DNA from 2 places in the Halomonas sp. BM-2019 genome. Region 2 is predicted to be linked to the other one. Evidence: predicted binding sites of a transcription regulator. Region 2 holds the regulator's gene; the other holds the start of a gene.
What was found. Region 2 encodes sigma-54, which starts transcription at its own class of promoters, with help from an activator protein. Its sites were predicted from a motif close to TGGCACNNNNNTTGCTNT; they were not measured.
Positions count from the first base shown of each region.

Region 1 (6,041 bases), 250 kb from region 2:
GTTCGCCGCCAACCATGTGGCGGCCCGGGTCGCCTTCGATTCAGGGGCGGGGCTGCTGCTGGCGATCGTGCTGCGTTCCGGGGTGGCCGCCCTGGCGCTGGCGATGCTGGTGGTGGCGCAGCGCAAGGCGCTGCGGCTGCCCGCCGGCACCGGCGGCTGGCAGCTTGCGGTGGGCCTGCTGGTGGCGGTGCAGAGCCTCAGCCTCTACTCGGCGGTGGCGCGCATCCCGGTGGTGGTGGCACTGCTGCTGATGAACACCCTGCCGATCCAGCTGGCGCTGCTCTCCTGGGCCCTGGGCGGCCCGCGGCCTACCGCTCGCGCGGCCCTGGTCATGGGCATCATCCTGGTGGGCCTGGTGGTGGTGCTGGACGTGCCGGCCTGGATCGGCGACCCCGGGGCCATGGGACCCGGCTGGCTGGCCGGGGTGGCCTTCGGCCTGGCCGCCGCCAGTGCCTTCGCTGGCGCGCTGTGGATCACCGAGCATCGCCTGGCCGCGATGGGCAGCACCCTGCGCAGCCTGCTGACCATGCTCACGGTGCTGGTGGCCATGGTCATCGCCGGGGTGTTCGGGCTGGTGCCGGGCGGCATGGCGCTGCCCCAGTCGCTGCCCGGCTGGACGGGCCTTGGGTTCCTGGCGCTCTGCTATGCATTGGCCTTCTCGGTGCTCTTCATCTGCGTGCCCAGGCTCGACATGGCGCGCAACGCCCCGGCCATGAACATGGAGCCGGTGGCGGCCCTGGTGCTGGGCTACCTGGTACTGGGCCAGGCGCTCTCGCCCGTGCAGCTGGCGGGGGGCGGCATCGTGCTGGCGGGGATCCTGTTCCTGGGACTGTCTCGGCGGGCGTGAGGGGCGCCACCAGCAGGCACTGAAGACCTTGCGTCAGGCCACGCCCAGCGCTGGGCCATCTTCAGCCGCTGCCTGCCCTATCAATTCCACTAATACAGGCCTTCGGGAGCCTCTCGCAGGCCTGGCCACCGCTCGATCGAAAATTCGGATCATCGCAAATTAGCGTGAAGCTGCCCTGTGGGAGCTTGGGTTCCCCCGAGCGAATGGCGCCGCAGGCGCCTTGGCGGGGTTGCTGGCGTTTGCGGCTGCCGCCGGGAGTCCTTCGGCCTCCATTCGTCGAAGCGTCGAACCGCCGGGAAACCCGGCCTCCCACCATGAAACCGGCCAAATAGGCTCACTGAAGGAAACCGCCAGCCGCGTGATGAGGTGCGGGATGGCAAGAGTGTTCGTGATGGTGGACCCCGAGAAGCGCCCCGAGGCGATCCTCGGGTTCTACTCGATCAACGCACACAGCGCGCATTGCGCAGACTTGCTCAAGCGTTATCAGCGCTTTGCCCTGGCCGATGGCAGTATTCCGGCAGCGTTCATCGGCATGATTGGCGTCGACAGGTCCCGCCAGGGAGAGAGCATCGGCAGTCGGCTTCTGATCGATGCCCTGCAAGGGGCCTACCTGGCCTCGCAGCGGCTCGGCACTGCCGTGGTTCTGCTCGACATCCTGGATTGCGGCAACCCAGCGGCCGTATCTCGACGGCAGCGGTTATACGCCGGCTTCGGCTTTCAACCGCTGCCTTCCAACCCGTTGAGGATGTTCATTCCCATGGGCACGGTCGCCCAACTCAAGGCAGGCGGATAGGCGTAGCGCTCACAGCCCATACTCGCTCAACATGTCCAGCCACTCTGGCCAGGCTGCTCGCCGGTGCAACTGGTGGGGGGGGGCATCGTGCTGGCGGGGATCCTGTTCCTGGGCTGTCCCGGCGGGCGTGAGCCGGTGAAACGTCGCCGCCCGGCGACGCGCCTTGGCCGGCTTTTGCACAATCGGGCCTTGCAGCCTTGCCGGGCTGGGAGCACACTGAATGGTGTTATCAAACGGTGTTCATTAACAGGGAGGACGCCATGAAACGCCTTACTCTCGCCGCGACCGCCGCGGCCCTGGTCGCCGCCGGCGCGGCCACCACCGCCCAGGCCCAGCAGGCCTTCTACCCCAAGGCCTATATCGGCGGCGACGCCATGTTCTGGAAGCTCGACCGCGACCGTGCCCCCGATCGCGACAGCGTCGGCCTGCGCCTGCGCGGCGGCGCCGAGATCAACGAGTACTTCGCCGTGGAGGGCCACCTGGGCGGCGGCGGCTCCGACGGCGGGGCGGAGCTGGACTACCTGATCGGTGCCTACGCCAAGGGCATCCTGCCGGTGGCCCCGGAGTTCCGCCTCTACGGCCTGGCCGGCTTCACCGAGGTGGACTTCAACATCGACCGTGAGAGCGGCTTCTCCTACGGGGCCGGCGCCGAACTCGACGTGGCCCCCAACCTCGCCGTGGGCGCGGACTACATGCGCTACCTGGACAAGTCCCGCTACAACTTCGATGCGGCCAGCGTGGGCGTGCGTTACCGCTTCTGATCAATCCCAACGACCCGCTGTCCCCGGCGCCCCGAGGCTTCACGCTTCGGGGCGTCTGCCTTTTCATGGTGCGCTGATTTGCACTGTAATGGTGCATGGTGAGGGTTCCTGGCGCTGTAGGCCGCCATGGGAGGGGGTTGGCACGCCCTGTGCAAGGTCTGGGCAATGACCTGATGCCATGCCCGGGAGCTGCCATGACCGATTCACGCCCCACGCCGGATACCGGCCTCGATGCCGCCTTCACCCCGCGGCTGCTGTTCACCGACCTGGACGGCTCGCTGCTCGACCACCACAGCTACGACTGGGGCCCCGCCGGTCCCTGGCTGGCCCGGCTCAAGCAGCTGGGCGTGCCGGTGATCCCGGTGACCAGCAAGACCCGCAGCGAGATCGTGCCGCTGCGCCAGGCCCTGGGCCTGACCGATACCCCCTTCATCGCCGAGAACGGCGCCCTGGTCGGCCTGCCGCCGGCCTGGTGCCACGCCCGCATCGACCGCCCCGGCCCCGACGGCCTGGGCATCCGCACCCTGGGCGTGGACATCGGCTTCGTGCGCAAGCGTCTGGCGGTATGGCGCGAGCGGCTCGGCGTGCGTTTCACCACCATGAGCGAGATGGCTCTGGATGAGCTCGTGGCCTTCACCGGGCTTCCCGAGCCCGAGGCGCGTCTGGCCCGGCTGCGTGAGGGCAGCGAGCCGCTGGTGTGGGAGGACGACGATGCGCGCCTCGAGGAGCTGCGCGAAGGCCTCGTCGGGGACGGCCTGCAGCTGGTGCGCGGCGGGCGCTTCTGGCACGCCACCGGCACCGCCCACAAGGGCAGCGCTGTCGCCTGGCTGATCTCGCGCTTCGAGGCGCTGCGCGGCCGCCGGCCCCTGACCCTGGCCCTGGGCGACGGTCCCAACGACATCCCCATGCTCGAGGCGGTGGACCAGGCGGTGGTGATCCGCGGCTGCCACGGCCTGGACGTGTCGCCGACTCAGCCGGCGCTCTACCGCAGCGAGGCGACAGGGCCCGCCGGCTGGGCCGAGGGGGTGGCCTACTGGTGGGGGCGAGCCGACCGCCGGGTGATTCCGGCGGCGCTGCGTGACGCGGTCGAGGCCCGGCCTGAAGCCAACCCTGAGGCGAAGCGCGAGGCGGCCGAGGAGGCGCCGGCATGAGCGACTTCCATCAGAACGGCATCATCACCGACTTTCACAACCTCACCCGGCGCCCGGTGGCGGCGCTGGAGGCGGAGCTCGTCGAGTTCGGTCGGCGCCGGCCCATGAGCCTGATCCTGCCCTCGCTCTACTCGGAGCTGGAGGGGCCGGCGCTGGCATCCATCGTCGAGACGCTGGCCGAGGTGCCCTATCTGGCCGAGGTGGTGATCGGGCTCGATCGCGCCGACCGCGAGCAGTTCCTGCACGCCCGCAAGTTCTTCGCCCGCCTGCCCCAGCGCCACCGCATCCTGTGGAACGACGGGCCGCGGCTACGCGCCCTGGATGCGGAGCTGGCCGAGCAGGGGCTCTCCCCCCAGGAGCCCGGCAAGGGGCGCAACGTCTGGTTCTGCGCCGGCTACGTGCAGGCCTCGGGGCGCGGCGCGGTGGTGGGGCTCCACGACTGCGATATCCTCACCTACGACCGGGGCCTGCTGGCGCGGCTCTTCTACCCGGTGGCCCACCCTCACTTCAACTACGAGTTCTGCAAGGGCTACTATCCGCGCATCGCCGAAGGGCGCCTCAACGGCCGGGTGTCGCGGCTGATGGTGACGCCGCTGCTGCGCGCGCTCAAGCAGATGCACGGGCCGCTGCCCTACCTCGAGTATCTGGACAGCTACCGCTATCCGCTCTCCGGCGAGTTCGCCATGCGCGCCGAGGTGCTCGATGGCATCCGTATCCCGGCGGACTGGGGGCTCGAGATCGGCGTGCTCTCCGAGGTGCACCGCAACCACTCCACCAAGCGTCTCTGCCAGGTAGACCTGGCCGACGCCTACGACCACAAGCACCAGCCGGTCTCCGAGGCGGACCCCTCGGCCGGGCTCAACCGCATGAGCCTGGACATCGCCAAGGCGCTCTACCGCAAGCTGGCCACCCAGGGGGTGACCTTCAGCGCCGAGGGCTTCCGCACCCTCAAGGCCACCTATTACCGCCTCGCCCTGGACCTGATCGAGGCCTACCACCACGATGCGGTGATGAACGGTCTTTCGCTGGACCGCCACGCCGAGGAGCACGCCGTGGAGCTCTTCGCCGCCAACCTGCTGGAGGCGGGCAGTGTCTTCCTTGACAACCCCGGCGAGCGCCCCTTCATCCCCAGCTGGAACCGGGTGCGCTCGGCGATCCCCGACCTGCTGGGCCGCCTGAACGAGGCCGTGGAGGCCGACAACGCCGGGGAAGTATAACCAGGTTGGATCAGGGCGTTGTGCGATAGTGCGAGGCGCCGGAATGGCCTCGAACGATGTTCCTGTCGTTCAGGGCTGCTGGACCAGCCAGAGGGTGCGGTAGGGCGCGAGGCTCTCCACCGGCGCCCAGGGGGCATTCTCCAGCAGGTCGAACCACTCGCCTTCCTTGAGAATCGCCAGCGCCAGCTCCTGGCGCTGGTCGCTGACGTTATGGATTGCCAGCAGCCGGCGGCCGTCGTCCAGGGGGCCGCGCTCCACCACCAGCAGCGCCGGCGGGGCGGGGAGCACCCGCTGGGGCGCATCGGGGTGGAAACAGGGCTCCGCGCGGCGGATGGCCAGGCGCCGCTTGAGCGCCAGGAACACCTCCCGGGTGGGGGTGTTGCGGCTGTCGAGCAGCTCGTCGAGCTCGCTCATATGCCAGCGGCGGCGATTGATGGAGCGCAGCCGCCCGCTGCGCTCCACCCCCTCCAGGTCGTTGAGGGTACCGGTCAGGCAGTGCAGGTAGAGCGCCGGGATGCCCTGCAGGGCCAGCATCAGGTGCTGGCTGCACAGGAAGCGCTCGATCTGCCAGGGGTCCCGGCCGCGCCGGGTGCCCTGCATGGCGTCGAACCAGGTGATGTTGATCTCGTAGGGTGCGTCCTCGCCGTCGGGGCGCTTGCGCATGCTGACGAAGCCGCCGAAGCGGTGCATCAGCTCCAGCAGCGCCTCGATCTCGTGGGGGGGCAGCCAGCCCTCCAGGGGGCGCACGCCGATGCCGTCGTGGCTGGCGGTGAAGTTGAGGTAGCTGCAGCCCGGGGGCAGCTCGGGCAGGCTCTCGAGCCAGCTGGCCAGCAGGGTGGCGTCGCCGCCGGTGAGGGTGTGCAGCAGCAGCGGCGGCAGCGAGAACTGGTAGACCAGATGCGCCTCGTCGGGCTCCCCGCCATCTGAAAGTCGTTCGAGGCCAAAGTAGCTGAGGTTCTCGTGGTGGGGCACGTTGGTCTCGGTGAGCAGCAGGGTGCCCGGCGCCACATGATCCACCACGGCGCGCAGCAGGCGCACCACCTCGTGGGTCTCGGGCAGGTGGATGCAGGGGGTGCCTACCCGCTTCCACAGGTAGGCGATCGCGTCGAGGCGGACGATGCGCGCGCCCTGGCTGAGGTAGAAGAGCAGGATGCCGATAAACTCCAGCAGCACGTCCGGGTTGGCGAAGTTCAGGTCGATCTGGTCCTCGGAGAAGGTCGCCCAGAGGTGGCGGGTGCCGCGGCGGGTGGGCACCGGCACCAGCAGCGGCGA
Region 1 covers NZ_CP071922.1:1,486,428-1,492,468, forward strand. The annotation lists gene J5F18_RS07500 (DMT family transporter) at 1-847, shown strand, start outside; gene J5F18_RS07505 (hypothetical protein) at 1,221-1,640, shown strand; gene J5F18_RS07510 (porin family protein) at 1,901-2,401, shown strand; gene J5F18_RS07515 (HAD-IIB family hydrolase) at 2,596-3,552, shown strand; gene J5F18_RS07520 (glycosyl transferase) at 3,549-4,769, shown strand; gene J5F18_RS07525 (sugar phosphorylase) at 4,839-6,041, opposite strand, start outside.
Region 1: J5F18_RS07515 (HAD-IIB family hydrolase) is a predicted target of sigma-54. The motif match lies at 2,540-2,557, and genes of this name have one in related genera.

Region 2 (5,459 bases):
GGATATCCGTCAGGGCAGCATGCGCTTGACCGGCGATCGGGTCGAGATCCAGCGCAACCCCCAGGGCCAGCTCTCCCGAGCCATCGCCACCGGCGAGCGCGCCTACCTCGAGCAGCAGCCCGACCCCGACGAGCCCAAGGTACGCGGCTGGGGCCGCACCATCATCTACCACGTGGCCGAGCGCCGCATCGAGCTGATCGACCGCGCCGAGCTGCACCAGGGCGGCGACACCTTCGACGGCGGCTACCTGGAGTACTTCCTCGATCGCCGCGTGGTGCAGGCCCGCAGCGAGGCCGAGGGCGTCGAGGGACGCCAGCGCATCCGCATGACCCTACAGCCCGAGCAGTAAGGCCGCCCATGCAGACTCTTCATGCCCGCCACCTGGCCAAGAGCTACAAGCGCCGCCGTGTGGTGCAGGACATCAGCCTGGCCATCCGCCAGGGCAGCATCGTCGGCCTGCTGGGCCCCAACGGCGCCGGCAAGACCACCTCCTTCTACATGATCGTGGGGCTGGTGCGCGCCGACGCCGGCGAGGTGGCCATCGACGACCTGGACCTGTCGCGGGCCGCCATGCACGAGCGCGCCCGGTCCGGCATCGGCTACCTGCCCCAGGAAGCGTCGATCTTCCGCAAGCTGTCGGTGGCCGACAACATCATGGCGATCCTCGAGACCCGCCGGGACCTCGACCGGGAGGGGCGCCGGGCGCGCCTCGAGCAGCTACTCGAGGACTTCCACGTAACCCATATCCGCGACAACCTCGGCATGAGCCTCTCCGGTGGCGAACGGCGCCGGGTGGAGATCGCCCGGGCCCTGGCCACGGAGCCCGCCTTTATCCTGCTCGACGAGCCCTTCGCCGGCGTCGACCCCATCTCGGTGGGGGAGATCAAGGGTATCATCCGGCAGCTCAAGGCCCGCGACATCGGCGTACTGATCACCGACCACAACGTCCGCGAGACCCTGGATATCTGCGACACCGCCTACATCGTCGGCGACGGCCAGATCATCGCCGAGGGCAACGCCGAGTCGATCCTCGCCAACCAGCGCGTGCGCGAGGTCTACCTGGGCCAGGACTTCCGCCTCTGACCCGCCTTCCGGCCGCAGCCCCCTGATATGCATGTCGTTATTCGATGGCGGCATGCGTCTTGCGCCTGGCATGGATGTTGCTTCGTCTCCGCTTGCAAGCCCGACGCACCCGCGCTAGGGTGAGGCTTTCCCGTCAGAGAGGGACTCCGTCACCATGGCCATGAAAGCCTCCCTGCAGCTGCGCGTCGGCACCCAGCTGACGATGACGCCCCAGCTCCAGCAGGCCATCGCCCTGCTGCAGCTCTCCACCCTCGACCTGCGCCAGGAGATCCAGCAGGCGCTGGAGTCCAACCCCATGCTGGAGCTCGAGGAGGGCTTCGGCGAACAGGCGGTCAGCGAGACCCCCGAGGATGACTGGGCCAGCGAGATCCCCGACGAGCTCACCACCGACAGCGACTGGTCGGACACCTACCAGGACCTGGGCGCCCCCGCCGGCGGCGAAGGCCCGGACTTCGAACGGGAGGCGAGCGTACAGAGCCTCCAGGGCCATCTGGTCTGGCAGCTGGCGATGACGGACCTGGACCCTCGCGAGCGCCAGGTCGCCGAGAGCCTGATCGATGCGGTGGACCCGGCCGGCTACCTGGCCCAGCCCGTCGACGAGATCCGCGAAGGCCTCCGCGCCCAGGGGCTCGACGGCTTGCGCAGCCGCGAAGTGGAGCAGGTGCTGCTGCGGCTTCAGCAGTTCGAGCCCACCGGTGTCTTCGCCCGCGACCTGCGCGAGTGCCTGATGCTGCAGCTGGCCGCCCTGCCCGACGACACCCCCCTGCTGCCCCAGGCGCGTCGGCTGGTGCGCCAGTTTCTCGAGGCCCTGGCCGGCGACGATCGTCGCCTGCTCAAGCGCCGGCTGGGGCTCGACGACGACGCCCTGGAGGCGGTGATCACCCTGGTGCGCTCGCTGGACCCCCGCCCAGGCAGCGCCTACGCCGGCATCGAACGCGACTACGTGATTCCCGACCTGGTGGCTCGCCACGACAGCGCCGGCTGGCAGGTGGAGCTGAACCCCGAGGCGCTGCCGCGGCTGCGCATCCAGCCCGACTATGCCGCCCTGATCCGTCGCACCGACAAGAGCCAGGACAACCAGTTCCTCAAGGACCACCTGCAGGAGGCCCGCTGGCTGATGAAGAGCCTCTCCAGCCGCAACGACACCCTGCTGCGGGTAGGGCGCGAGATCATGGCCCGCCAGCTTGACTTCCTGGAACAGGGCGAGGAGGCGATGAAGCCGCTGATCCTGGCCGATATCGCCCAGGCCGTGGAGATGCACGAGTCGACCATCTCGCGAGTCACCACCCAGAAGTTCATCTATACGCCCCGCGGCGTCTTCGAGCTGAAATACTTCTTCTCCAGCCAGGTGGGGGGCAACGGCGAGGGCGATGCCCACTCCAGCACGGCGATCCGCGCGCGCATCCGCAAGCTGATCCAGGAGGAGCCGCCACGCAAGCCGCTCTCCGACAGCAAGCTGGTGGCCCTGCTCGAGGAGGCCGGCATCCAGGTGGCCCGTCGTACGGTAGCGAAGTATCGAGAAGCCATGGGCATCCCCTCCTCCAGCGAGCGCAAGCGGCTGCGCTGAGCCCATCTCCCAGCATGCCCCGAGGCGGCAGTCACGTCATCTGCCGGCCGCCACCTGCACAGGCTCCGATAACCCGCATCAGGCCTGCCGCAGCAGCGGCGGTGAGGGGGTATGCAAGGCGGGAAAAAGGGTTACAATCGAGCCATCACCAATGAGCAAGGAGCTTGTCATGCAAGTCAACATCACCGGCCATCATGTGGAATTGACCGACGCCCTGCGTGGCTATGTGGACGAGAAACTGGCTCGCGTGGAGCGCCATTACGACAACATCACCAACGTCCAGGTGATCCTGTCCGTGGAGAAGGAACGTCAACTCGCCGCCTGCACCCTGCATGCCGCCGGTGCCGACCTGCACGCCGAGGCTCAGGATGGCGACATGTACGCCGCCATCGATGCCCTGGCCGACAAGCTGGACCGCCAACTGGTCAAGCACAAGGAAAAGACCCAGGCCCGCGCCCAGGGCGCCGGGGCCCGCTGATCCCGTCATGACACTGGAAACCATCCTGCCCCCCGAGCGCACCCTCTTCGGTGTGCCCGGGGGAAGCAAGAAGCGGGTGCTGGAGTTCTTCAGCACCTTTATCGCCCAGAACACCCCCAGCCTCGACAGCCAGGAGGTGTTCAGCAGGCTGATCGGGCGTGAGCGCCTGGGCAGCACCGGGATCGGCAACGGGGTGGCCATTCCCCATGCCCGGAGTCCCCACTGCAAGGCCCCCATTGCCGGCTTCCTCAAGCTGGCCGAGCCGGTGGACTTCGACGCCATCGACGGCGAACCCGTCGACCTGGTGTTCGTGCTGCTGGTTCCCGAAGAGGCCGACGATGCCCACCTGGCCCTGCTGGCGCAGGTGGCGGGCGTGATGAACGACGGCGAGACACGCACCGTGCTGCGCCGAAGCGAGAGCCAGCGCGAACTGCACGAAAGACTCATCGAGGCGATCCGACGACAGGGCTGACGGCCCGACGGGCCGCCCGGCCAGCCCCCCGACCAGGAGACCCCCATGCAGCTCGTGATCATCAGCGGCCGTTCCGGCTCGGGCAAGTCGATCGCGCTGCAGGCCCTGGAGGACCTCGGCCACTACGCCATCGACAACCTCCCGGCGATGCTGCTGGGCCCGCTGGTGGACGAGCTCAAGGGCGCCGAGTCGCCGCACTCCTCCATCGCCGTGAGCATCGACGCGCGCAACCTCCCCCAGGCCCTCAAGCGCTTTCCCCACCTGCTGCAGGCCCTTCGCGACCGCGGCATCGCCTGCCAGGTGATCTACCTCACCGCCGAGCCGCGGGTCCTGCTCGAGCGCTACTCGGAGACACGGCGCCGCCACCCCCTCACCCGCGACAGCGAGATGACCCTGGCCGAGGCGATCGACTCCGAGGAGCAGGCGCTCTCCGAGATCCGCGACCTGGCGGAGCTGGTGATCGACACCACCCGGCTGTCGGTGCACGAGCTGCGCCGCCGCATCAGTGACCAGGTGGCACGCCACCGTCCGGGGCGGCTGACCCTCACCATCGAGTCCTTCGGCTTCAAGCGCGGCGTCCCCCTGGACGCCGATCTGGTGTTCGACGCCCGCTGCCTGCCCAACCCCTACTGGGATCCGCGCCTGCGCAGCGCCACCGGGCGTGATGCCCCGGTGATGGAGTTCCTGGCCAGCTACCCGGCCGTCGACGAGATGCGCCGCGATATCCAGGGCTGGGTGGAACGCTGGCTGCCCCGCTATCTCGCCAGCCACCGCAGCTACCTGACGGTGGCCATCGGCTGCACCGGCGGCCAGCACCGCTCCGTCTACCTGGCCGAGCAGCTGGCGGAACAGCTGGCGAGCCAGCAGGCCGACGTCCGTCTGCGTCATCGCGAGCTGGGCATCCACGACGTCCTGACCACGACGCATGCCCCCGCACGCCCCGACACTCCCGATCAAGGAAGTTGAGCGTGCCGCAACGCAAGCTGACCCTGACCAACCGACGCGGCCTGCACGCCCGCGCCGCCACCAAGCTGGTACAGTGCTGCCAGCCCTTCGCCGCCCGCGTCAGCGTGGCCAACGGCTCCCTGGAGGGCGACGCCGCCAATATCATGTCACTGCTGATGCTGGCCGCCCCCTGCGGCACAGAGCTCACCGTGACCGCCGAGGGGGAGGAGGCCGAGGCGGCGCTGGAGGCCGTGGAGGCGCTGTTCGAGGCCCGCTTCGACGAAGATGAGTAACGGAATGGCTGCGCTCGGCCAAGCGGCGTTGAAGCCCTCCTCACAATGCTCATTTAGGTTCCCTAAACTCCGCTTGCTCGTCGGGCTTCGCCTTGCCTGACCTTCGCTCGCTCATCCCTCTCCGTCGCAGACTGGGACTCCCGGGTTAACCCGGGGACGTCAGCCACCCGCCACGGTCATCTCATCGATCAGCCAGCTGCCGGTATGGATGCTGCCGCGGGTGTCGGTGTCGCTGCCGATGCCGGCCAGCCCCTGGAACATCGCCTCCAGGTTGCCGGCGATGGTGAACTCCTCCACCGGATGCCGGATCTCGCCGTCCTCGACCCAGAAGCCCGCCGCGCCACGGGAGTAGTCGCCGGTCACCGCGTTGACCCCCTGCCCCATCAGCTCGGTGACCAGCACCCCGCGTCCCATGCGGGCAAGCAGCTCATCGCGCGAGACCAGCGGCGCCTCGATGCGCAGGTTGCGGGCGCCCCCGGCGTTGCCGGTGGTCTGCATCCCCAGGCGCCGCGCGCTGTAGGCGGAGAGCATGTAGCTGGCCAGGCGACCTCTCTCGATGAAGACATTGTCGCGGGTCTGGACGCCGTCATTGTCGAAGGGGGAGCTCGCCATGGCGCCCAC
Region 2 covers NZ_CP071922.1:1,735,383-1,740,841, reverse strand. The annotation lists partial or broken gene lptA (lipopolysaccharide transport periplasmic protein LptA) at 1-349, shown strand, start outside; gene lptB (LPS export ABC transporter ATP-binding protein) at 358-1,083, shown strand; gene J5F18_RS08750 (RNA polymerase factor sigma-54) at 1,238-2,650, shown strand; gene raiA (ribosome-associated translation inhibitor RaiA) at 2,820-3,128, shown strand; gene J5F18_RS08740 (PTS sugar transporter subunit IIA) at 3,136-3,600, shown strand; gene rapZ (RNase adapter RapZ) at 3,646-4,566, shown strand; gene J5F18_RS08730 (HPr family phosphocarrier protein) at 4,569-4,838, shown strand; partial or broken gene J5F18_RS08725 (metallopeptidase TldD-related protein) at 4,998-5,459, opposite strand, start outside.